3 regions of the Paenibacillus sp. YYML68 genome follow, and region 3 is predicted to be linked to each of the others. Evidence: riboswitches for the same ligand, from Rfam matches in the RefSeq annotation. Region 3 holds a riboswitch; each other region holds the start of a gene.

Region 1 (7,450 bases), 2.8 Mb from region 3:
TTGATCTGTATCTCCATCATCCGATTCCCCCCTGTTCCACATTCGCGACCTGCGCCTTCATTGTGCGAATCGTCTGCGACAAGCTTCTCTTTAGCTTGTGCAGCTGTTCCCTCTTCCGTTCCAGCTGTAGCTCCATCTCCTGTTCCTTCTTCTTAAGGCTCTCGATCAGCTCGAACAGCTTCTTCGTATTGTCCATATGAGACATTAGAATGATGGACGATATTTCCTTCTCTACCAATGACAGATCCGTTCCTTGCTGATTCATCTCCTGCAGCCTGCGCTTGAGTTGTTCATTGTCATGAAGCAGTGTGGACAGCTCTGTCTCGGCTTCATCGATCAGCTTGCGGTACAGCATATCCAAGTACATCTTCCTCCCTACGATACAATCTTGAACCCATACAGCTCAGCAAGCATTCGCATACGCTCAAGCTCCATACGTGCTGCGTCCGGCCGTCCCATATGGGACAAGCACTCGGAAATTTCGGCTAGCAGTGCAGGTGTTGATGCCGCTCCCGGCAGCATTTGTACCGCAGCCCGGAACTGCGTGACGGCCTCGGGATAATAGCCTTGGCTTTTCAACGTGTAGCCCTGCTGAACATAGATTCGCTGTCGGTCCACCACATGCACCGAAGCCGCGCTCTCGCGCATCGCCATGTCCGATTGAACCGATAGCTGGATGTAGCTCTTCATATGCTGCTCCAGCACTTTATCCAAGGTCAGGAAGCTCATCGCCCGAGCTCTCGCCGCCTTGCCGAGCGTACGCCGCAGCTCCGCGTCCTGCAGCAAGAGAGCTGTCTGCTCAGCCAGCGCCTCCGCATCTCGAGGCGTCACGATGTAGCCCGTATCTCCGAGCGCCTCGCTGATCCCTCCGACATTCGTCGCGACGACAGGTCTTGCCGTCATCATTGCCTCAACTACGGCGTAAGGGAACGCCTCCGAAATACTCGACAGCACGACGACGTCCCCGCTCCGGTAAGCGCCCGCCATATCTTGAGTATGACCTGCGAAGATCACCGTAGCCTCCAGACCAAGCTGATCTCTGAGCTTCACGCATTCCTCGTAATAATCAGGTACTGCGACGCTGCCGTGGATGACATATTTCACATTCGGAATACGCTGCTTCACCAGCATGGCAGATCGGATCAGCGTGAGAATGTCCTTATTCGGATCGATCCGCGCAACAGTCACAACAGTCGGATGAGCGTTGCCGGGACTTGGCGAAGGCAGGAAAATTTTATCATCCACCCCATTGTAGATGACCTTGATCTTGTCCGCTTCTACCCCAAGTCGAGTCTCCCAACGTGTGTTGTACTGACAAACGGGTGATACTTGGTCCGCATAGGCGTAATTCAAGGTGACGATAGACGAGATGAGTCGAACGAGGAACGTGTTCAGGAACGAGGACAGTCCCCGCTTCGCAAGTGACAAGTACTGCTCACGTAAATAGACGCCGTGCTCGGTTAACAATATCGGCGTCCCGTGCTCCAGCTTCGCAAGCACGCATGGAATGCCGCAGAACGCAGCAGCCGAGGAATGCGAGACATGAGCCTTCGGAACAGGATTGTTCAATAGGTTGAAAAAGCGGAAGATCCACCCGAGGCTCTGGATCATGCCGTACAGGTCTGGTGCAGGAAGCGATGGGGCGGACATCACGATCCGCTTGTATACATCCCAGGTCAACTCAGACTTGAACGACTCCTTGTACTCATACTCCTGGAAGTAACGGTACAGTGCATGCATCACCTGAGCAAGCTCTTGGGGGTTGCGGTCGAGTCCAATCAGTTCCTCCACGAGAGTCGTAAATAGTGGAATGAACTGTTCTTGAATGACCTTGGGCGTTGTTCGTTTCTTGGCGAGGTATACTTGGGAGAACGGAATGTCCAGGTGCTCGCACGGCTCCTCAGTTCCCCATAGCGGCATCGACTTCAGCAGCGCATGCTTAGGAATCTTGAACTTGGGCAACACGTAAGGATCAGTAATGACACTGTACAGCACATAATCAATGTTCGAGAGCTTCCTCACAAGTATGTCGCACCAGGTACTGACGCCGCCTTGATAGAACGGGTAAGTCCCTTCTGTAGACAGCATGACGGTCAGCTTCTGCCCCATCCGACGCACCCCCTCGCATAATCACTGATTCATGTCCTTCATCTGCTTAGGCATAAAAAATAGCCATCGTATGCTGCTTGATGGCCGGTTGCACTACTAGCTCCCCTTACCCCAAGTGCCCACATATAGAGTAAGAATCATCGCTGCCTATTTATTTCGTCCGATACAATATGTATCTCATTTTATGTCACTTTTGTCAATACAGACAGAAGAAAATGTTCGTTTAATCAAAAAAAATTTAACGCGGATTGATTGATTATATGCTGTTGTGAGGCTATATTTGTGCAGCCTCAGGACGAGGTGGCTATGTCTCCATAGATTGATACACTGAGTATCATTTTCTGTTGACTGTTCACGCCAATCCTCTAAAATATAGAGAGGATCACGTAGCATTGGAATGGTTATAGTCACCGTATCTGTCTTACTAATCGTCTGCAGCATGTCCTTAGGCTCCGGTACCCCCTCGGCGATGGCTGCGTCTTGGCGTGTTGCATTTACCGATATACATTTGGAAAAGGCGGTCAAGGCACAGCTTCAGCTAGGGGAAGCTAACTCGGTTACAGCTGCCGACATGAGCCGGTTGACTGAGCTTCATGCTGCTGATGCCGCGATTACGAGTCTCGAGGGGCTGCAGCATGCCGTTGACATACTGCCGGCTGGAGCCACGTACATTCGCGTACATGGTCTGCCGGAGGCAAGTCTGTACTTCTATGCGCTATGGCGTGCGGAGGGGCTGGCGGCGGAGAGTTAGCCCACGCGTTGGGCACGTTGTGGGAAGCAGCGGGGCGCGGTGAGCCGTCAGAGGCTGGAGCGTACAGGCGTGGGGAGCAGGCGCCGCGCTTTAGCGTACGCTTCGGGCGCTATCCGCGCGCCATGACCGCGCCGAGCGCAGGCGCCGCGCTTTAGCGTACGCTTCGGGCGCTATCCGCGCGCCATGACCGCGCCCGGCGCTGGCGCCGCGTTTTAGCGTACGCTTCGTACGCTATCCGCGAGCGCCATAACCGCGCCCGGCGCTGGCGCCGCCCTTTAGCGCACGCTTCGTGCGCGATCCGCGCGCGCCATGACCGCGCCGAGCGCTGGCGCCGCCCTTTAGCGCACGCTTCGTGCGCTATCCGCGCGCGCCATGACCGTGCCTGGCGCAGGCGCTGCGTTTTAGCGTACGCTTCGGGCGCTATCCGCACGCGCCATGACCGCGCCGAGCGCAGGCGCCGCGCTTTAGCGCACGCTTCGTGCGCTATCCGCGCGCGCCATGACCGTGCCTGGCGCAGGCGCTGCGTTTTAGCGTACGCTTCAGGCGCTATCCGCGCGCGCCATAACCGCGCCGAGCGCAGGCGCCGCGCTTTAGCGCACGCTTCGGGCGCTATCCGCGCGCGCCATGACCGCGCCGAGCGCAGGCGCCGCCCTTTAGCGTACGCTTCGGGCGCTATCCGCGCGCGCCATAACCGCGCCGAGCGCAGGCGCCGCGCTTTAGCGCACGCTTCGGGCGCTATCCGCGCGCGCCATGACCGCGCCGAGCGCAGGCGCCGCCCTTTAGCGTACGCTTCGGGCGCTATCCGCGAGCGCCATAGCCGCGCCTGCCCATGCCCCGTGCATTAGCGTACGCCCCCCACCTCCTTCTCCGCACGCACAAAAAAGAGCGTACACCTTGAATGCTCAAAGTGTACGCTCTGTATTTATCATATAAGTGCTGAGTCTTACAGATCGAAGTACAGGGAGAACTCGTGCGGATGAATGCGGATCGATACAGCTTTCGCCTCGTCACGCTTCAGTGCAACGTAGTTGTCGATGAAGTCCTTCGTGAATACGCCGCCCTCTGTCAGGAACTCATAGTCAGCCTCAAGCGCGTTGAGAGCTTCGTCGAGTGTGCCAGGTACGCTGCGGATTTCCTTCTTCTCAGCATCGGACAGCTCGTAGATGTTCTTGTCGAAAGGTCCGTAGCCAAGCTCACGAGGATCGATCTTCTTCTTGATACCGTCAAGACCTGCAAGCAGCATCGCTGCGAATGCAAGGTAAGGGTTAGCTGTGCTGTCCGGTGTACGGAACTCGATACGGCAGCCCTTCGGCGTAACAGCAGCAACTGGAATACGAACTGCTGCGGAACGGTTACCCTTGGAGAATACCAGGTTAACTGGTGCTTCGTAGCCAGGAACCAGACGCTTGAAGGAGTTCGTGCTCGGGTTCGTCAACGCGATCAGAGCTGGAGCATGGTACAGGATACCACCGATGTAGTGGATCGCCATTTCGCTCAGGTTTGCGTAGCCGTTTTTGTCATAGAACAAAGGCTCGTCGCCGTTGAAGATGGACTGGTGAACGTGCATACCGCTACCGTTGTCACCAAACAGCGGCTTCGGCATGAATGTAGCCACCTTGCCGTACTGGCGAGCTGTGTTCTGAACGATGTACTTGTATTTCATCAGGTTGTCGGCTGTCTTCGTCAGCGTGTCGAAGCGGAAGTTGATCTCGCCTTGACCTGCAGTCGCTACTTCGTGGTGATGGCGCTCGATGCGAAGACCAGCTTCCATCAGCAGACGGCACATTTCCGAACGGATGTCCTGCTGTGTATCCGTTGGAGCTACTGGCACATAGCCGCCCTTGTGGCCGACCTTGAAGCCCAGGTTGCCGCCCTCTTCCTTACGGTTCGAGTTCCAGTGAGCTTCTTCGGAATCTACGAAGTAAGTGGAGCTGTTTTGCTTGCTCTCGAAGCGAACTTCGTCGAAGATGAAAAACTCGGACTCAGGCGCGAAGAATGCTGCCGTACCAACGCCTGCCTTCTGCAAGTACTCTTCAGCCTTCTGAGCAATACCGCGCGGGTCACGCTCATAACGAGCGCCGTCCGGCGTGTGGATGGAACACATTACGATCAGCGTCGGATGCGCTGTGAAAGGGTCCACGTATACGGACTCTGTATCTGGAAGCATAACCATATCGGACTCTTCGATTCCGCGGAAGCCTACGATGGAAGAGCCGTCGAATGCTACGCCGTTCTCGAACGTTGCTTCTTCTACTTCTACTGCTGGCAAAGAAATATGGTGTGCACGGCCGTTCAGATCAACAAAACGGAAATCTACCCACTCGATACCTTTTTCTTGAATAAGGTTCAATACATTTTGAACTGACATGGACTCGGTTACCTCCTAAATTCCGAACATTATCGGCTGTTTAAACGAAGATTGTTCAAGTTTTCCCTTGAATATGTGGTTATTATAAAACTATTCGGCATTAATCGTCAATACTTATGTAAGGTATTTTTTATGCATGTGTAAGGTATGCTCACACCTTTTTGGGTTAAGTTCACATTTTCGACATAAAACGAGCTTGACGCTCTGCAATTCGTGCAAAAGCGCCAAGCTCTAGCTCCAACATTCCTATATTTTCCACAAAACCAAGCTTTACACGAAAATGAGCGATACACCGAACGTTCGGATTCTGATGAAAACGGTCTCACTTAGCGCACATTACCCCTGCTCCGCGGCCGCCGGCCCGCACCAGACTCACGCTACCCCTGCTCCGCGCCCGCCTTCGTCCTCACGGTCGGAATGAGACGGTCCATGTTCACCGTTCGGCGAATCTCCCACGTCGACGGATCGTTCTCGTCGTATTGCTCAAGATACGAGATCACTTCCTTCGTGATCGGCGTCGGCGTCGAGGCGCCGCTCGTAACGGCCACGCGCCGCACTGACTCAAGCCACTCCCGCTTCAGCTCGGACAAGTCCGAGATCCGATGCGCCTTCACGCCCGCGATCTCCTCCGACACCTGCGCCAGCCGGTTCGAGTTGTTGCTGCGCGGATCGCCGACGACGATGACAAGATCGGCTCCCTTCGCCTGCTCGGCCACCGCCTCCTGGCGCACCTGTGTCGCAAGGCAGATCTCGTTGTGGATCTCCGCCTGCGGGAACTTCTCGAGCAGACGGTTCATGATGTGCTTGATGTCCCACTGGGACATCGTCGTCTGGTTCGTGATGACGATGCGCTCGCTCGTGAGCGTCAGTCCGTCGATCTCCTCCAGCTTCTCGATCAGATGGACATGGTCCGGCGCGACGCCGACAGCGCCTTCGGGCTCGGGGTGGCCTTTTTTGCCAATATAGATAATATGGTAGCCTTCACTCGTCTTCTCACGAATGAGGTCATGCGTCTTCGTCACATCCGGGCACGTTGCGTCGACGATCGACAGTCCGCGCTCGCGGGCACGCTTACGCACCTCGGGCGATACGCCATGCGCGGTGAAGATGACCGTCCCCTTATCGATCTTCTCCAGAATCTCGAGTCGGTTCGGGCCATCCAGCGTAATGACGCCCTCCTTCTCGAAGAACTCGGTCACGTGCGCGTTGTGCACAATCATACCGAGAATGTAGATCGGCCTTGGCAGGTTGAAATTTTTCGCAGTTTGCATCGCCAGCGCCATCGCATCGACGACGCCGTAGCAGTAGCCTCTCGGCGATATTTTGATCACGTCCATAGGTACACCGTCCTTCCCGGCAAAGTTCATTCCCTCATTATACCCGATCTCCTTCTGTGAGGGAATGGCTCGCATGCTCTGCGTCCGCCTCTAGCACCCTCGACTCGACAATCGGGAACCACAGCGTGAAGGTCGAGCCCTCGTCCTTAGCCGTATTCACCTCAATCGAGCCCCCATGCTCATCGATAATCCACCTCGCGATCGACAAACCGAGTCCGGTACCAGACTTCATCCCCCTCGACACATCCGCCCGATAGAAGCGGTCGAAGATGTGCGGCACCTCCTGCTCATCCATCCCGATGCCACTATCCTCGATACGGATACCAATCTGACCGCCATGGCGCAGCGCATCGAGCTTCACGTAGCCGTGCTCCGTGTACTTGAACGCATTCTCGATGAAAATAAACAGAAGCTGCTGCATATAGTCCCGATTGCCGATGATCCGCACACCTGCAGCGGCGGACAGATCACCAACGATCCATTCCACCGTACGCGGCAGCATGTGCGCCTTGCGCGCGGCGTCCTCCAAGAGCGGCCTCAGCTCGAGCTCCGCCTTCGCCATCTGGAACCCGGCATCGGCGCGAGCCAGCGCGAGCAGATCGTTCACAAGACGCGACATCCGCTCCGCCTCACCGGAAATGTCCCGCATCGCCTCCAGACTGAGCTCGACCGAGGACATACCCGAATCTGGCGCCGATGAACGCTGCAGCGTCTGGTTCCACACCTTCTCCAGCAGCTCCACATTGCCGCGAATCGTCGTCAGCGGCGTCCGCAGCTCATGCGAGGCGTCGGATACGAACCGACGCTGGGCGCTGTACGCCTCCTCCAGCTCGGTGTAGGTGTGCTGCAGCCGGCTTAACATACCGTTGATCGTATCGGTCAGCA
Region 2 (7,450 bases), 2.3 Mb from region 3:
TGCTGTTCAATTGGAGCTTGCATCTGCAGCTGAGCCTCGTGTTCGGGGTGTTCATGTTCCTGATCATGACTTCGCTGATTTCCGAGTTCTCGTCTGTGCTGCTCGATGTGAAGGATCGCTCGATTCTGTACATTCGCCCGGTGAACCGGCAGACGCTGCAGATGGCCAGAGTCGTTCATGTGAGCATATATTTGTTCAGCAGGACGCTGGTTGTTGCAGCAGTGCCTCTCCTGACCGTGCTCATCCGGCATGGGTTGCTCGCAGCGCTATTGTTCGGCGCGGAGCTGGTGCTGATGGTGCTGCTTATAGTCGTGCTGACGAGTCTGTTCTATGCGCTGATCTTGAAGTGGTTCGACGGCGAGAAGCTGAAGGATATGATTAACGCGGTGCAAATAGTGCTGGCGATGGGCATGATGATCGGCTACCAGCTCGTAGGTCCGATGTTCAGACTGTCCGAGCTGGGGGGCGGCTTGCAGCCATCACTGTGGCATGTGCTGCTTCCTCCAGTCTGGTTCGGCGCTCCGCTTGCCCTCTTGCTGGAGCAGAAGTCGGATCCCTTGACGATCGGACTCGCACTGCTGGCGCTCGTCGTCCCGCTCTTGTCGCTCGCGGTATCTTGAAGGCGGGACTCATGAAGCTCGTGCTGCCGGTGTTCGCTGTAGTCAGTGTGTTATACATCGCTGTGTTCGGCGCACGGATCGTTCCCGACCTCGTTGCGGCGATGCTTGGGGCGAGCATCTATACGTATGTCAGCTATTATGTGCTCGTGCGGGAGCTTCCGTTCTCGAAGCCGTTCACGGAGGCGCAGCAAGGGAGCTGGTGGATGATTCCGCTAATGCTTGGCTTGTTCGTGCTGCCTGCCGTTCACATTGTCGTTAGCTTGGTGAGCAGTGTGGGCGTGTATGCTTATGTCGCGGTGCTGCTCGTTGTGAATGCAGGGCTGTGGGTAAGACGAGGGGGCGAAGGGAATGAGCGAACGGTGCCTGTTACTGGACGAAGCGCCTTATGAGTACTCGGGATTTGGGTAAGCTCTTGCAATATGCCGAGATCTGCCTTGCACGGTTCGTCTACCATGTACTGCTCCTGTTGAAGCATTCACGAAGAAGCCTCGGTCTCGCAGACCGTGGTTTTCTTTGATATCGTAAATCAGTAGCGTTGCATAAATCATGACATCTAAAATGGTGGAATATTCAGAAATTAGTTTTCAAATTCCAAGGGCCAAAAACTTACGGGGTACCCCTGAAACAGGCAGTTGCTGTCCATTTGTAATATTCATCCTTTTCAAGTTGATGATTGGTTTTTTTCGACTTAGGCGACTTACTGGTCTTTCTGTTTCTTCTGTCGCCCTCTCGAAGTTCGACTCGTTCCCAGTTCTAGCTTCATAAGCAGCAGCAAGCAGTATGCAATTAAACAGATCCAAATCTGATTCATCACTGCGTTCTCGCTGTCACCGTAAAAACAGGTTAGCTTCAGGTTCTGCTTGACCCACCGGAAGAACATCTCGATCTGCCAGCGGCTACGATACAGGTCACCAAGCTCTTCTGCCGTCAGGTCGAACCGATTCGTAATGATACGGACCTCATTACCGCGACCGTCTGTGGTGACGATCATACGAAGGGGGTGCTGCATGCGCTTGTGAGCTTTGCCTAGCACGACTTTGACATCGCGGATGATGTCTGAATCTGTGTTCACCGAAAGTTCTTCCACTTCTTCGACAACAGCATTGTCCTTTAATCGTGATACGAATCGAATGCCACGCTCGCAGTAACTGTCGTATTTGCCGTAGTCCAGATACCCGCGGTCCATCAGATACGTGACGTCCGACTCATCGATCAGGACGTCCATTTGGCTGCGGTCTGCGGGCCTTGCAGGCGTAACCACTGCCTTATCCGGATAAACATGGTCGGGGTCAGCAAATGCCACTCGCAGGTGCAGTTTCACGCCTGCTTTCGTTTTTCGGAAAGTCGCCCATTTATACCGCTGTAGGCAAACGCTGATCGTAGAAGAGTCTATAATCTTGACCGTTCCGATGCGCCCTGATATCGGCCTAGCATCTCGATGCAACTGTGTAATGAGATTACAAAGGATGGCTTGAAGTACTTCTGGGTCCAGTTGATTATTTTTACGGGACAACTGGGATGCACTGATCGAAGCAATGCCGAGTTGCTTTTGAAATTCCTCGTCGTGCTCCAGCTTTCGCATGATGGAACGAAGACCCTTTCGCTTCTCTAACTGTGCTTCGATGAAGATGTACAGAAAGACTAAGGTGTCGAGCTTTTTCACATAACGGTCGAGCGTAGTCGTGCTTTGCCAATTCGGGATGATGTTTGGATTTATTGGTGCAACCCATTTACCAAATGCAGAAAATAGTGTATCCTTGTCCATGCGTATCTCCTAAGTTAGGGATTTGGACAGGGCTACCTGTTACCCTAATTTTAGGAGTTTTTTGTTACAGAGTACGACCTATTTATTACAATAATAGCACAATTTGTCCAATCTGTTCGCGTGTTAGTTTTTATGCAACGCTACTGATCGTAAATATGTAAAATTAATGGAAGTCAAGGTCAATCACCTAAATTTTCCTTTATAATGGTTTACTTGTATGGCATAAAAAAATACACTTATTTTGTAAGCAGTACAAACCTCACATGAGGCTGTGTCTCAACTAAATACAAAATAAGGGGATATCCCGCAATGCTGTCCGAACTTTATGTCAATGCCTCGATCATGCTCGCCCACGTTTTCATCATTCATAAGATCTATCATTGGCTGCGCAAGGCGGCTGGCTGGCAGAGATGGGGATCAGCGTATTTTGGAATCAGCTATGGACTTCTAGGGAATGTATTGATGCTGTTTACCTTCGATCTGAAGGATGGCACGATGCTTGATCTACGTGCACTGGCCATTATGCTGGCCGGTAAGCAAGGCGGAGCGCAGGGTGCTCTAGTCTGCACGGTGCTCGTCGCAGCCGGGCGATTGTCTCTGCAGCCACTGGACGATGTGTCGATCTTAAGTGCGTTGGTCACATTGATCGGGGGTGGGGCATGTGCATGCTTGCTACGCTATATCAGGCTGAACGGAATATTGGCATGGGTATGGATGACAACGCTATATTCAACCATTACAGCGATTGGCATGACTTGGTTGATCCAATCGAACACACAGCACTTTAGCGTGATGCTCCAATATGCACTTGTACTCGCCATTGTGGGCAGCCTAAGCTTCCTGTTCATCGAATATTTGGAGAAGACCATTCACGCGCTGTATCGACTGCGAGCCATTAGCGAGACCGATTCATTGACGGGTCTTCTCAATTATAGAGGGCTTCATATTCAGCTGCGCAAGCTTCTGACAATGCCGATTCGATTACGGCCTGCGTTCTCAATGTACTTAATTGATGTGAAGGATATACGCATACATAATTTGGAGCTGGGCCATCGGCAAGTGAACTATTTGCTGGAATGTACGGGACAAGCTTTGAAGCACTTGTTTCCCCATGCGCTCATACTTGCGAGGTATCAAGGAGACAAGTTCGTGCTCGTGACCGATGAGGATGAGGAGCGTGTCCGTACGATTCTCGATGAGGAGCTGTCCGAGCATAGCGGGTTGGAGTTTATTTATACCCAATTGCTGTATCCTGATTATGGGCTGAGCGAGCAGGAGCTTCTGATGAAGCTCGAGGAACAGCTGCTTGCCCGGAAGAAGGTGAAGTGGAAGAGTGAGGAAGAGAGGCTGACACGTAACGAGAAGCTGAAGGCGGTGGGCGAGCTGGCTGCTGGACTTGCCCATGAGATACGCAATCCGTTAACTGCGGTGAAGGGCTTCTTACAGGTCGGGATGCAGAAGGGGGATATTGCTCCGTACTACACGATTATATTGGATGAAATTAACAGAATGAGCGAGCTGACGAACGAGTTTTTACAATATTCCCGTCCGCAATCGGCGCAGATGTCTCGCTCTAGCCTTGAAGCGTGCGTCAGTCGCGCGGTGCAGTTGGCTGAGTCGTCAGCGATTCATCATGGTCATCAGGTTCAGAATATGTCAGCGGAGCATGATGTTGAGGTAATGGCTGACCCGCAGAAGCTGATCCAAGTGCTGCTGAACTTGATGAAGAACGGACTTGAGGCGATGAGAGAGCCTGGCACCTTAACGGTTCGGATGTATCCGTTGTCTGAGCATTTCGTTGCGATCGAGATTAAGGATACTGGAATGGGCATCTCTTCCGAACAGATGGAGCGCATATTCAGCCCCTTCTTCACGACGAAGGAGACGGGAACCGGACTCGGCTTGTCGATCTGTCAAAAAATAGTGCAGGATCATCGCGGTATGATCGCCGTGGACAGCGAGGAAGGCAGTGGCAGCACATTCACAGTGACACTTCCAGTCATCAAGCGGCACTCATCGACGGCTTGACGACGGTTCAACAGAGGTAGTCGCACGCCAAGCTAGCAGCAGCGTGCCGACTGCCTCTTTATTGTAACTATACTAAGACAAGCTCAATTTTCCAATAGATTTTTTGGCCTTCTTTTAGTAAAATTGGCTATGAGACATTAGTCCTATATATTGAATCCCATACGTAAAGGCAAACTCGGCGAAAGACGGGGACGCAAAGCTTCAGGCCTAAAGTAAAGCTTCGGCTTCACTAGGGCGGCTGGGCTGCCAAGTGGTGTTAATGGTCAAACCGCTCCCTATTGGTCGGTTTTTTTGCGCTTGCCGGCCGAACGCCTCAGCATTTTTGCGTATGATGTATGAACAGATTGGGGAAGGTGCAGCTTATGAAGTGGACAATCAGCAAGAAACTGTATGGCGGATTTTGTATTATTCTGTTCTTTGTTGTGTTGCAAGGCATTACTTCGATCTATTTTCAGTCTCGATTGGTAACGATCTATGAAGACCTCATCGAACGTCGTGCCGTCATCGCTAGCACGATGATGCGCGTTGAGACGAAGGCTGCGCTGCAGACAAGCAGTCTCCAGGATTACTTGCTAACCCAGGACGAGAGCTCGAAGCAGAGGCTTCTTGCTGCTAACCGAGACGCGAGAATGGGAATTGGATCGGCATCGTTGTTGGTACATCGTGAGGAAGACAAGCAGAAGCTGGCGAAGCTGATTGATCTGAATAAGAGGTATCTTGACGTGACCAGCTCCGTATTTGCGATCTCCTCCAAGCAAGAGCAGCTGATGTATGCCAATAAGGAAGTGTTCCCGATAGCTAGGGAGATGGGGCAGCTCGCCGAAGAGATCGCCAATGGCCAGAAGGAGCTGATGCAGCAAGGGATAACGGACAATGCTGCGCGTGCCGACAACATCAAACGGATCCTGTATATGTCGCTGGGTATCACCATTGTGGTTTCAGCCTTGCTCGGCTATTTCATCTCACGCAGCTTGTCAAGACCGATCATCGCGTTGACTCACGCGGCAAGAGCGATCGCCTCGGGCGATCTTCGTGACCAAGACCTGCGCATCCGCAATAAGGAGGAGCTCGGTGTGCTGGCTTCTTCGTTCCGCGAGATGACTGAGCAGCTACGCATGCTAATCCACCAGGTGCAGACTACCGTGGAACAGACAGCAGCCAGCTCCGAGGAGCTGACAGCAAGCGCAGAGCAGTCCGCATCGGCTGCTCAAGGGATCGCTAGTACGATCATGGAGGTGAGCAGCGGCAGTCAATCGCAGGATAAAGGCGCCCGCGAATGTGTCGTTGCGATGCAGGAGATGGCGATCGCGCTGCAGCGGATCGCGGAGTCGTCGGCAACCGTATCCGACATTGCACTCGTAACCAGAGAGTCGGTTGAGCAGAGTTATAGCTCAATTGAGCAGACGATCGATCAGATGGAAGGCATCCAGCGATCCGTCGGAGGCGCCGCCGTAGAGGTCGGGCATCTACATAAGCATTCTCAAGAAATCGGCGACATTGTGAAGCTGATTAGTGAAATATCGAATCAGACGAACCTGTTGGCGCTGAACGCCTCCATTGAGGCGGCACGTGCAGGCGAGCAGGGCAGAGGCTTTGCCGTTGTAGCGAACGAAGTCAAGAAGCTGGCCGGAATGACCCAGCAGTCTGCTGCCCAGGTAGAGGAACTGATCGCCCACATTCAACAGAGCACCGAGAAGATCGTAGTTGCCATCGATCAGAGTGTGGAGGATGTGCAGGTCGGCAGCACGGCAGTTCAGAAGGCCGGGGAAACGTTCGCAGAGGTAAGAGACGCAATGCGTATAGCCGTTGAGCAAATTCAAGAGGTATCCGCCTCGGCGGAGCAAGCGTCGGCAAGCTCGGAACAAATGCTGGCAACCGTCGAGGAGGTATCGACCATCGCTCGCACGATTATGGAAGAGACGCAGAGTGTCGCCGCTTCCACCGAGGCGCAGCTTGCTTCCATGGAGGAGATTTCAGCGTCTTCCGAAGCGTTAAGTCAGCTCGCAGCTGATCTTCAGCAGAACATAAGCCGATTTAAGGTGCAATAATCTTGTACGGATAGTGAGCAAAAATAGCCTCCCCCGATCATAAGGGGGAGGCTACTTATCATACAAGATTAAGCCATACAAACCTTGTTGCGTCCGGAATACTTGGCAGCATACAGCGCTTGATCGGCTTCCTTAAGAAGCTGCTTCAGCTTCATGGTGTTATCTGTGCGGGCGGTGCTTACACCTAAGCTGATGGTAACGCTTAGAGTACCGCTGTCGCTTGTGAACGTTAGCTCACTAACTGCTTGGCGAATGACTTCGGCAAGTCGGCTGCTCTCCTCCAGGCCGGTATACTCGAGCATTACGATGAACTCTTCACCACCGTAGCGTCCGACCCGTGCTGATGCATCGTGCTCGAGAAGCTCGCTGACCTTGCGGGCGACCCCTTTGAGCACCTTGTCTCCAACAAGATGCCCGTACCGGTCGTTCACGCTCTTGAAATGATCGATGTCGAACATGATGAAGCTCAGAGCTGTTGACTCCTGTTGGGAGCGAACCAGTGCCGACTCAGCGAGCTCAATGAACGTGCCGCGGTTCAGGAGGCCGGTCAGCGAATCTGTTGTTGCGAGCTGCTGCATACGCTTGTACAAGGATGCGTTATGAATGAATACGCTCACCTGACTGAATAAAGAGTAAGCCGCTGTCATCTGCTGCGACGTAAAGGGCTCATCTGCAGTCAGTCCGATCAGTCCGACTCTGTTCTGCTCGATAGTCAGCGGATACCAGAGCACCTTCGCATCAGGTGACATGTGAGGCTCGCCCGTTTCGCACATATGTCGGAACGCAGATTCAACCTCTTCTTGATGAAAGTTAGGCTCGCTGTCCAGCTCAGATACTGCAGACTTCTGTAGCAGCTGCCCGTGATCGAGCATCCAGACAGCTGCGTGACGGTAAGGCAGCAGCTCACGTGACCCCTGCAGGACGCGATCCATTACTTGCTGTACATCAAGCGAGGAGCTCACGCTGGAGACAATACGCTGGAGCTTCTC
Region 3 (7,450 bases):
GTACCTGTGGAAGAGTGCCAAGTGGATTCGCGGCTTCGAGCTGATGCATGACAATCGGCCGGGCTTCTGGGAGCGCAACGGGTTTCATCTGGAGGCAGACCCGTTCCGCGAGGAGCGCTTCTCGGGGGAGGACCTCGGCTTGCCTGAGGACGAATGGGTGCACAAGGAGTACGACTGAGCTTATGACGGTGACGAGGAAGCTCTGACCAGTGTGTACCGCGTTGTGCAGAGCTGTTCATTGTGGGACAATAGTAGCCGTTGCGGTAGATGGATCGAGGCTTGCACACAATAGTTAATTGAAGGAGATCAACCTTGCCATGAGAAAGCAGCTGTTCCTGTTCCTTGCGATCGTAGCCTTGCTGGTGGCGCTGCTCGTATACATCGGGTGGGCCGGCTCGGCGTACTGGCAAGCCATATTGCCTGAAGTCCCACTTGTCGTATACGTGACGGTCTATGTGCTGCTGGCCTTCGGCTACATGCTGGCCATGCTGCTGCGCAGAGTGCTGCCATACCGCATGTTCAAGCTGCTGAGGCAGGTTGGCTCGATCGGCATGGGGCTTCTGTATTATGCGATTCTGCTCGTTCCGCTCGGACATCTAGCTGTATGGGGGCTAATGGTCGGAGGTATGACCAAGACAGGGGCTATCGTCTCTGTCGGTACGGTGCTCGTGGTCGTGCTCGCTGTACTGGCTGTCATCGGGCTGCGCAATGCGTGGAGCCCGGTCGTTCGCCGCTACGAGCTGACCATCGCGAAGCGGCTTGCAGGGCGACAGGAGCTGCGCGTAGCGGTCGCCTCGGATCTGCATCTTGGCACGATGGTCGGCACGCGTCATCTGCGGAGGCTGGTGAGGCAGGTGGAGGCGATGAAGCCAGACCTGATCTTGCTGCCGGGTGACGTGCTGGACGACAGCATCGAGCCGTTCGTGCAGGAGCGGATGGAGGGCGTGATGCAGCAGCTGCGAGCGCCGCTGGGCGTCTATGCCGTGCTCGGCAACCACGAGTATATCGGTGGTCACGTGAATGAGTATGTGGAACGGATGAAGGCGATCGGCATCGAGGTGCTGCTCGACCGTACGGTCGAGCTCGAAGGGGGACTTGTCATCGCTGGACGCAAGGATTACGCGGTCGAGCGCTTCGCCAAGTCTGCCCGGCTTACGGTGAGTGAGCTGCTGGACGGCATCGATCGGACGAAGCCGATCGTGCTGCTCGATCACCAGCCCTACAAGCTGGATAAGGCTGCCGAGGCCGGAGCGGACATCATGCTGTCAGGTCATACGCACCGCGGCCAGATGATGCCGAACCATCTCATTACACGGCGATTGTTCGAGCTGGACTGGGGTTATGTGCGCAAAGGCTCCATGCACGCGCTCGTCTCGTCAGGCTTCGGCTTCTGGGGCCCGCCTATGCGCATCGGCAGCCGCTCAGAGCTGCTTCAGCTGGACATCAGGTTTACTTCATAGATGGTCATATGGCTGCTCGATCCAAGACTTGCACCTACGTGCGGGAGACGGATCGAGCAGCCTTTTTGTGCTTTTGGATGAGGCTTCGCGTCATGGATGGAGCGGTCAAGAATTTAAGTGAAACGCTTTCATTATTCGGAATATTATGTTATAACAGAATTAGCTCATGTTGTATATTGGGATTGGCAAACCTTGCGAAAGCAAGGGACGCAAAACTACAGGGGCTACGCGAACACGCTTGCCAGCCAGCTGCCGTCTCGTAGAGACGACAACGAACGCTTAAGTTAGCCCTCCGTTACAGACAGACGATGATGACTATATGCTTCAAACCGGAGGTATGCTCCATGATATCATTTATTATCCTTCTAGCTGCTCACCTCATCCCGATCTCCGTATTGTTTTTTATCGCGATGGAGACGCTTCAGCGTGACCGCAAGGGCTTATTGAATCGAATTGCAGCCGTTTTTTTCTTCTTAACGATCGTGCTCCTGCTGGGAAATATGTTGACGAGTATCGTTCAGCTGCCCTTCGCCGAAGCTTTTGTTTATATTTCCGTTTTTATACCTGCTTATCTCATCATGTGCTGTGTGATTCTGTTCTTCGCGGAGCTAACGGAGATGAAGCGCATATGGGGGCACAGGCTAATTCAAGCGTTGTCTCTGATGCCGCTTCTTGCTGTAATGGTCACGTTATATTGGAAGCCGGAGCAGCTGATTCAGATCGACAGCATCGGCATGTGGAGCTACCAGACGGCACAACCGATGCTGCTCGGTATGACGTTAGGAGCGGCCGTCTATACGATCGTTCTGTCCTCCATATTTATAATCTCTTGTCTACGCTCTGCCGACCACACCGCTATCAAGCTTCGCCGTAAGCAGCTGAAGACGGTGCTAATCGGACTGGGCTTCGGAGGAATGTGGGTCGTAGTGCTTACGATGCTTCGCGGCCTACAGCTCGTCCCGGAGATGATGCGGGTCGTCGACTTCAGCCTGTTCGGTGTCATGATCTATGCGCTGTTCATGCGGTATGCGATGATCAAGTACGATCTGCTGCCCTCTATTGAACGGAAGTATCAGGTGCTGTACGAGCTCTCGCCTATGGCCATTCTGCTGCTGGATCGAGACGGATATATCCGTGAGCTCAATTCAGAGGCACAGGCTATGCTGAAGCTGTCTAAGCCGAAGGACAAGTCGAATCTAACCCGTTTGTCGAGTTATATGGAGCTTGTGGCAGAACCAGTTGAAGCTGACGATCGCCGTAAGGGGTCTCATGAACCGATGTTCAAGGGCGAGTATAAGGTTAACCTCGGTAATGGAAGCCTCAAGTACGTGAGAGCGGACAGCGAGGCTATACATACAGCAGGAGAACGATTCCAATGTGTGGTTCTGCTCGACATAACAGGTATGAAGGAAGCCGAGGAGCAGATCAGGCACATGGCCTACTTCGATAAGCTGACCGAGCTGCCGAACCGGTATATGATGCAGAGAAAGCTTGAGGAGCACCTGCTCCACGGCATGAAGTTCGATGCGCCCTTCTCGATGATGGTGCTTGACTTGGACGGCTTTAAGAAAGTTAACGACACGCAAGGACATCACGTCGGTGATCGACTGCTGGAGCATGTGGCAGCTCTGCTGCGAGGTGCTGCGCTTCCGAATATGACCGTTGCGCGGCTGTCTGGAGACGAGTTCGCGATACTCGTGCCGGGACTGTCCGGTTTGGATCGAATTCAGGCTTATTGTCAGGAGCTGTACCAGCGCTTCCAGCAGCCGATTGTGTATGAGGGTAAGTCGCACTACATCTCGGTGAGCATCGGCGTCAGCAGCTTCCCGGAGCATGGGCAGACGGCGGAGCAGCTGCAGCAGCATGCGGATCTGGCCATGTACCACGCTAAGAAATCGGGTCGTAATCGCGCGGTCATCTTCGACCCTTCGATTCATCATGAGGAGCGGGAGCGCTTCCGGATGGATGGTTGGATTCGTAAGGGGCTGAAGCAAGGAGAGTTCGCGCTTCATTACCAGCCACAGGTGCATATTCGTTCGGGGAAAATGATCGGCGCAGAGGCGCTTATCCGGTGGAATCATCCAGAGAGGGGGCTCATCTCACCTGGATTGTTCATACCACTCGCGGAGGAATCGGGCACCATCGTCGATATCGGCTACTGGGTGCTGGAGACGGCCTGTGAGCAGCTGCGCGATTGGCTGGAGGCTGGCTATGAGCCGATTTGTCTGTCTATTAACTTGTCGGCCAAGCAATTCCAGGACCCTAAATTCCCTCAGGTTCTCGCAGAGACGCTTCATCGCACCGGCATCGACCCGTCGCTGCTATGCCTTGAGATTACGGAGCGCACTGCGATGCTGGAGCAGGAGCAGAGCAACGTGCTCTGTCAAGAGATCATGGCACTCGGCGTCAAGCTGTCGATCGATGATTTCGGCACTGGCTACTCGTCGCTCGTATTGCTCAAGCAGCTTCCGGTGCATTCGATCAAGATCGACCGCTCGTTCGTGATGGAGATGGAGAGCAATGAGAACGACCGGGCCATTATTAAAGCGATGATCGCCATGTCCCATAGCCTCGGTAAGAAGGTCGTCGCTGAAGGTGTGGAGCAGCGTGGACAGTGGGATATGCTGGAGCTGCTCGGCTGTGATGAGGTGCAGGGCTATGTCGTCAGCCGTCCTGTAGCGGCGGAGCAATTCGTCCGCTTTCTGGACCACAAGAACAAGCCGCATAATCGAAGCAACGCCGCAGGATAAGCTGCGGCGTTGCTTAGCTATGCTTCTTTTGTGGCTTCATCGCTTGGCAGTGCATCGGTCTCCTCCTGTTGCCATTGCAGCTTCATCTGGCGCTCCGCATTAGCTCCCATTCGGTCTAGCAGCTCCAGCGCAATCTCCAGCTCTTCCTCCGATAAGCCATCGGTCAGCACACTGCGCCAAGACACGATGACGGCGCGCACCTCATCCTTGATTTCCATAGCGCGCGGGGTAAGATAGACGCTGTAATACCGTCTGTCTTCGGCGCGCACCTCCCGATAGATGTAGCCTTGCTCCTCCAGCTTCTTGAGTGCTCTGGCTGTCGTTCCCTTGTCAATACACAGATGCTCGGACAGCTCCTCTTGACTTAACCCGTCTCTCCAGTATAGCGCATTCAGGAACATAAACTGCCCTCTGCCTATTCCATACTTTTCCAGTCGATCACCCATATACATTTGACCGTAGCGATACAGCAGCGATATCCAGCGGGGTATTGTATATTTTTTCTCAGCCATGCCGCGTGCTCGCCTCCCCTTATTATAGGCTAAGCCAAGTATACGGGCTGACTACTGTAGTCGCAACTCGTAGTGAGTGTCCGGGCGATTTTTTTGCAACTATTCCTCAGAATGACTGCATGAATACGGTCGTAGATGCAAAAAATAGCTGTATATAGCCATAACGATGTGTGAGGCGATCAACGTGAACGATAAACCTGGGCCGACGGTTTCACTGGAAAGTAAGATCGGTGATCGTTACGAAGAGTCGAAGCAGCTGATGCTGCAGCAGTTCGATCAATGCTCGGATCTCATTCTCCGTGAGATTTACATATCGGATGCGAATGTGAGAGCTTTTTTCCTATACATAGACGGCATGCTGATGTCAGAGGACTTGCAGGAGCATGTCATTCGTCCACTGCAGGAGCTGAAGCGAGACACGCTGGATCGTCTTACAGACTTGAGCGAGTTGGGCAAGCAGGTGCTGAGCGTATCCAGCTTCGTTCAGCTAGAGCGATATGAGCGTGCCGTTCACGATATATTGGCAGGCAGTGCCGTATTATTCATAGAGGGACAGGCCGGGGCATTGCGACTCGATATCGACGGCACGCCTGGTCGCTCAATTACGGAGTCGTCAGTTGAGGTCGTCATCCGCGGTCCGAGGGAGGCGTTCACCGAGAGCCTGCAGACGAACCTCGGGATGGTGCGCAAGAGGCTTCGCAATGCGAGCATGAAGACCATTCCATTCGAAATAGGTGAGCAGTCAAGAACGAAGGTCGTTCTGCTCTATATGGAGGGGCTCGCTGACCCGAAGGTGATTCAGGAGGTGAAGCGCAGGCTGGAGGCGATCCGCATCGATGCGATTCTGGAGAGTGGGTATATCGAGGAGCTGATCGAGGATAACTCGTATTCACCGTTCCCGCAGCTGCTCTATGCAGAGAAGCCGGATTCCGTCGTCAGTCAGCTTCTAGAAGGGAAGTTCGCAATTATGATCGACGGTACACCGATTGTGATAAAGGGTCCGACGACGTTCTGGCAGATGCTGCAGGCGTCTGAGGATTACTATGAGCGATATATGATCTCTACGCTCGTGCGCTGGCTTCGCCTGCTGTTCATCGCGGTAGCGCTTCTGATGCCAAGCTTGTATATTGCGACGACGACGTTCCATCAAGACATGCTGCCTACCACGCTCATCCTGAGCATCGCAGCAGCGCGTGAGGTCATTCCGTTCCCGGCGCTTGTAGAGGCGCTCATCATGGAGGTGGCGTTCGAGGCGCTACGCGAGGCCGGGATAAGGCTGCCGAAGACGGTCGGTCAGGCGGTCAGTATTCTCGGGGCGCTCGTAATCGGTCAAGCAGCGGTTGAGGCTGGAATCGTCTCCGCGCCGATGGTCATCGTCGTATCGCTAACCGGTATAGCCTCGTTCACCGTGCCGCGCTTCAACATGGCGATTGCGATTCGAATGCTCCGCTTTCCGCTTATGATTCTCGCCGGTGTATTCGGTCTGTTCGGCATCGTCATTGGTGTGCTGTGGATTACGACGCATCTGTGCCTGCTGCAGTCGTTCGGCACCCCTTATATGTCGGGCTTCGCTCCGTACCGGAAGAACGAGATCAAGGATATATTCGTCAGGGCGCCTTGGTGGAAGATGACGCGTCGTCCGGAGCCGACTGTCGGCAATGTACAGCGCATGCCCAGCAAGCTGAAGTCGATCATTATGAACAAAAAGGACGATGCGCCATGAGACGTTGGACAGGAGCACGCTCCTTGGCCGCTGTGCTGGTGCTGCTGCTGCTGAGCGGCTGCTGGGATCGTAAGGAGGTCAACGACGTCGCATTCGTCGCAGCAACGGGCTTCGATAAGACGGGGGATGAATACCGCGTCACGGTGCAAATTCCGCTGCCGAGCCAGCTCGGCGGCGCAGGCTCCAAGGGCGGCGGGGGCGGTACGTCGGGCGACAAGTCGTTCTTCATCGACTCGTACACTGGCGGTACCATACGAGATGCGAATAAGAAGCAGCAGCAGGCGATGTCCCGTCAGCTATATTTTGCCCATCGGCGTACAGTCGTGTTCAGTGCAGAGCTTGCCAGAGACGGTCTTACGCCTGTGATAGATGTTTTCATCCGAACACCGCAAAATCGGCTCTCCGCTATACCGGTCGTATCCATGGGAGAGGCGCGCAGCGTGCTGAATGCCGAGGCGTCGATCGAGCAGCTGCCGGCGGAGATGATTCGTGAGCTGGCACAGAACTTTACGGTGCGTCCGATTACGCTTCGCTCGTACGTACAGGCGCATCTGGCGAAAGGCATGGATGAGATGCTGCCTCTAATCAAGCTGGACAAGACATCTCCCGGCTCATATGGAACGGCGAAGTCGAAGGTGAAGTGGATGGGGCTCGCCTTGTTCAAGGAAGGGCGGCTCACCGGAACCTTGGAGGGCAAGGATGCGATGTATGTGCTCATGCTCAGTAATAACGCCAAAAATCCGCTGATCTCCTTCGACGTCCCCCGGGGCAAAGGACAAGTTACCGTAATGCTGACTGAATTGACGACTGAGGTAAGTCCGGTCCGCACGAACGACCAACGGTTTCAGTTTGATATTAGGATCAGCGCCAAAGGAACGATGATGGAGAACGCATCCTTGTACGATCCATTGCCGGATGAAAATTTGTTGCAGCTGAACAGCGCCATCTCCACACAGATCAAGTCTGACGTTGAGCGCGTTCTACGTGAGCTTCAGATGAAATATA

The links. A riboswitch is a leader RNA that binds a small molecule or an ion and turns the genes downstream of it on or off. The one in region 3 is predicted to bind cyclic di-GMP.
Region 1: it holds a riboswitch for cyclic di-GMP, as region 3 does, so the genes downstream of both, pelF (GT4 family glycosyltransferase PelF) here and PAE68_RS19620 (EAL domain-containing protein) in region 3, are expected to answer to the same signal.
Region 2: it holds a riboswitch for cyclic di-GMP, as region 3 does, so the genes downstream of both, PAE68_RS09505 (methyl-accepting chemotaxis protein) here and PAE68_RS19620 (EAL domain-containing protein) in region 3, are expected to answer to the same signal.

The regions. Positions count from the first base shown of each region.
Region 1 is NZ_BQYI01000001.1:1,522,349-1,529,798, reverse strand. Features, by position in the region: gene PAE68_RS06755 (hypothetical protein) at 1-20, opposite strand, end outside; gene PAE68_RS06750 (coiled-coil domain-containing protein) at 17-361, opposite strand; gene pelF (GT4 family glycosyltransferase PelF) at 376-2,109, opposite strand; cyclic di-GMP riboswitch class II at 2,184-2,266, opposite strand; gene PAE68_RS06740 (hypothetical protein) at 2,507-2,860, shown strand; gene glnA (type I glutamate--ammonia ligase) at 3,804-5,228, opposite strand; gene PAE68_RS06730 (4-hydroxy-3-methylbut-2-enyl diphosphate reductase) at 5,606-6,565, opposite strand; gene PAE68_RS06725 (sensor histidine kinase) at 6,603-7,450, opposite strand, start outside.
Region 2 is NZ_BQYI01000001.1:2,080,037-2,087,486, forward strand. Features, by position in the region: gene PAE68_RS09485 (hypothetical protein) at 1-620, shown strand, start outside; gene PAE68_RS09490 (hypothetical protein) at 632-1,009, shown strand; gene PAE68_RS09495 (IS4 family transposase) at 1,318-2,385, opposite strand; gene PAE68_RS09500 (sensor histidine kinase) at 2,695-4,413, shown strand; cyclic di-GMP riboswitch class I at 4,572-4,664, shown strand; gene PAE68_RS09505 (methyl-accepting chemotaxis protein) at 4,776-6,461, shown strand; gene PAE68_RS09510 (diguanylate cyclase) at 6,530-7,450, opposite strand, start outside.
Region 3 is NZ_BQYI01000001.1:4,363,878-4,371,327, reverse strand. Features, by position in the region: gene PAE68_RS19630 (sulfite oxidase-like oxidoreductase) at 1-178, shown strand, start outside; gene PAE68_RS19625 (metallophosphoesterase) at 318-1,460, shown strand; cyclic di-GMP riboswitch class I at 1,635-1,717, shown strand; gene PAE68_RS19620 (EAL domain-containing protein) at 1,805-4,210, shown strand; gene PAE68_RS19615 (MarR family winged helix-turn-helix transcriptional regulator) at 4,228-4,722, opposite strand; gene PAE68_RS19610 (spore germination protein) at 4,907-6,445, shown strand; gene PAE68_RS19605 (Ger(x)C family spore germination protein) at 6,442-7,450, shown strand, end outside.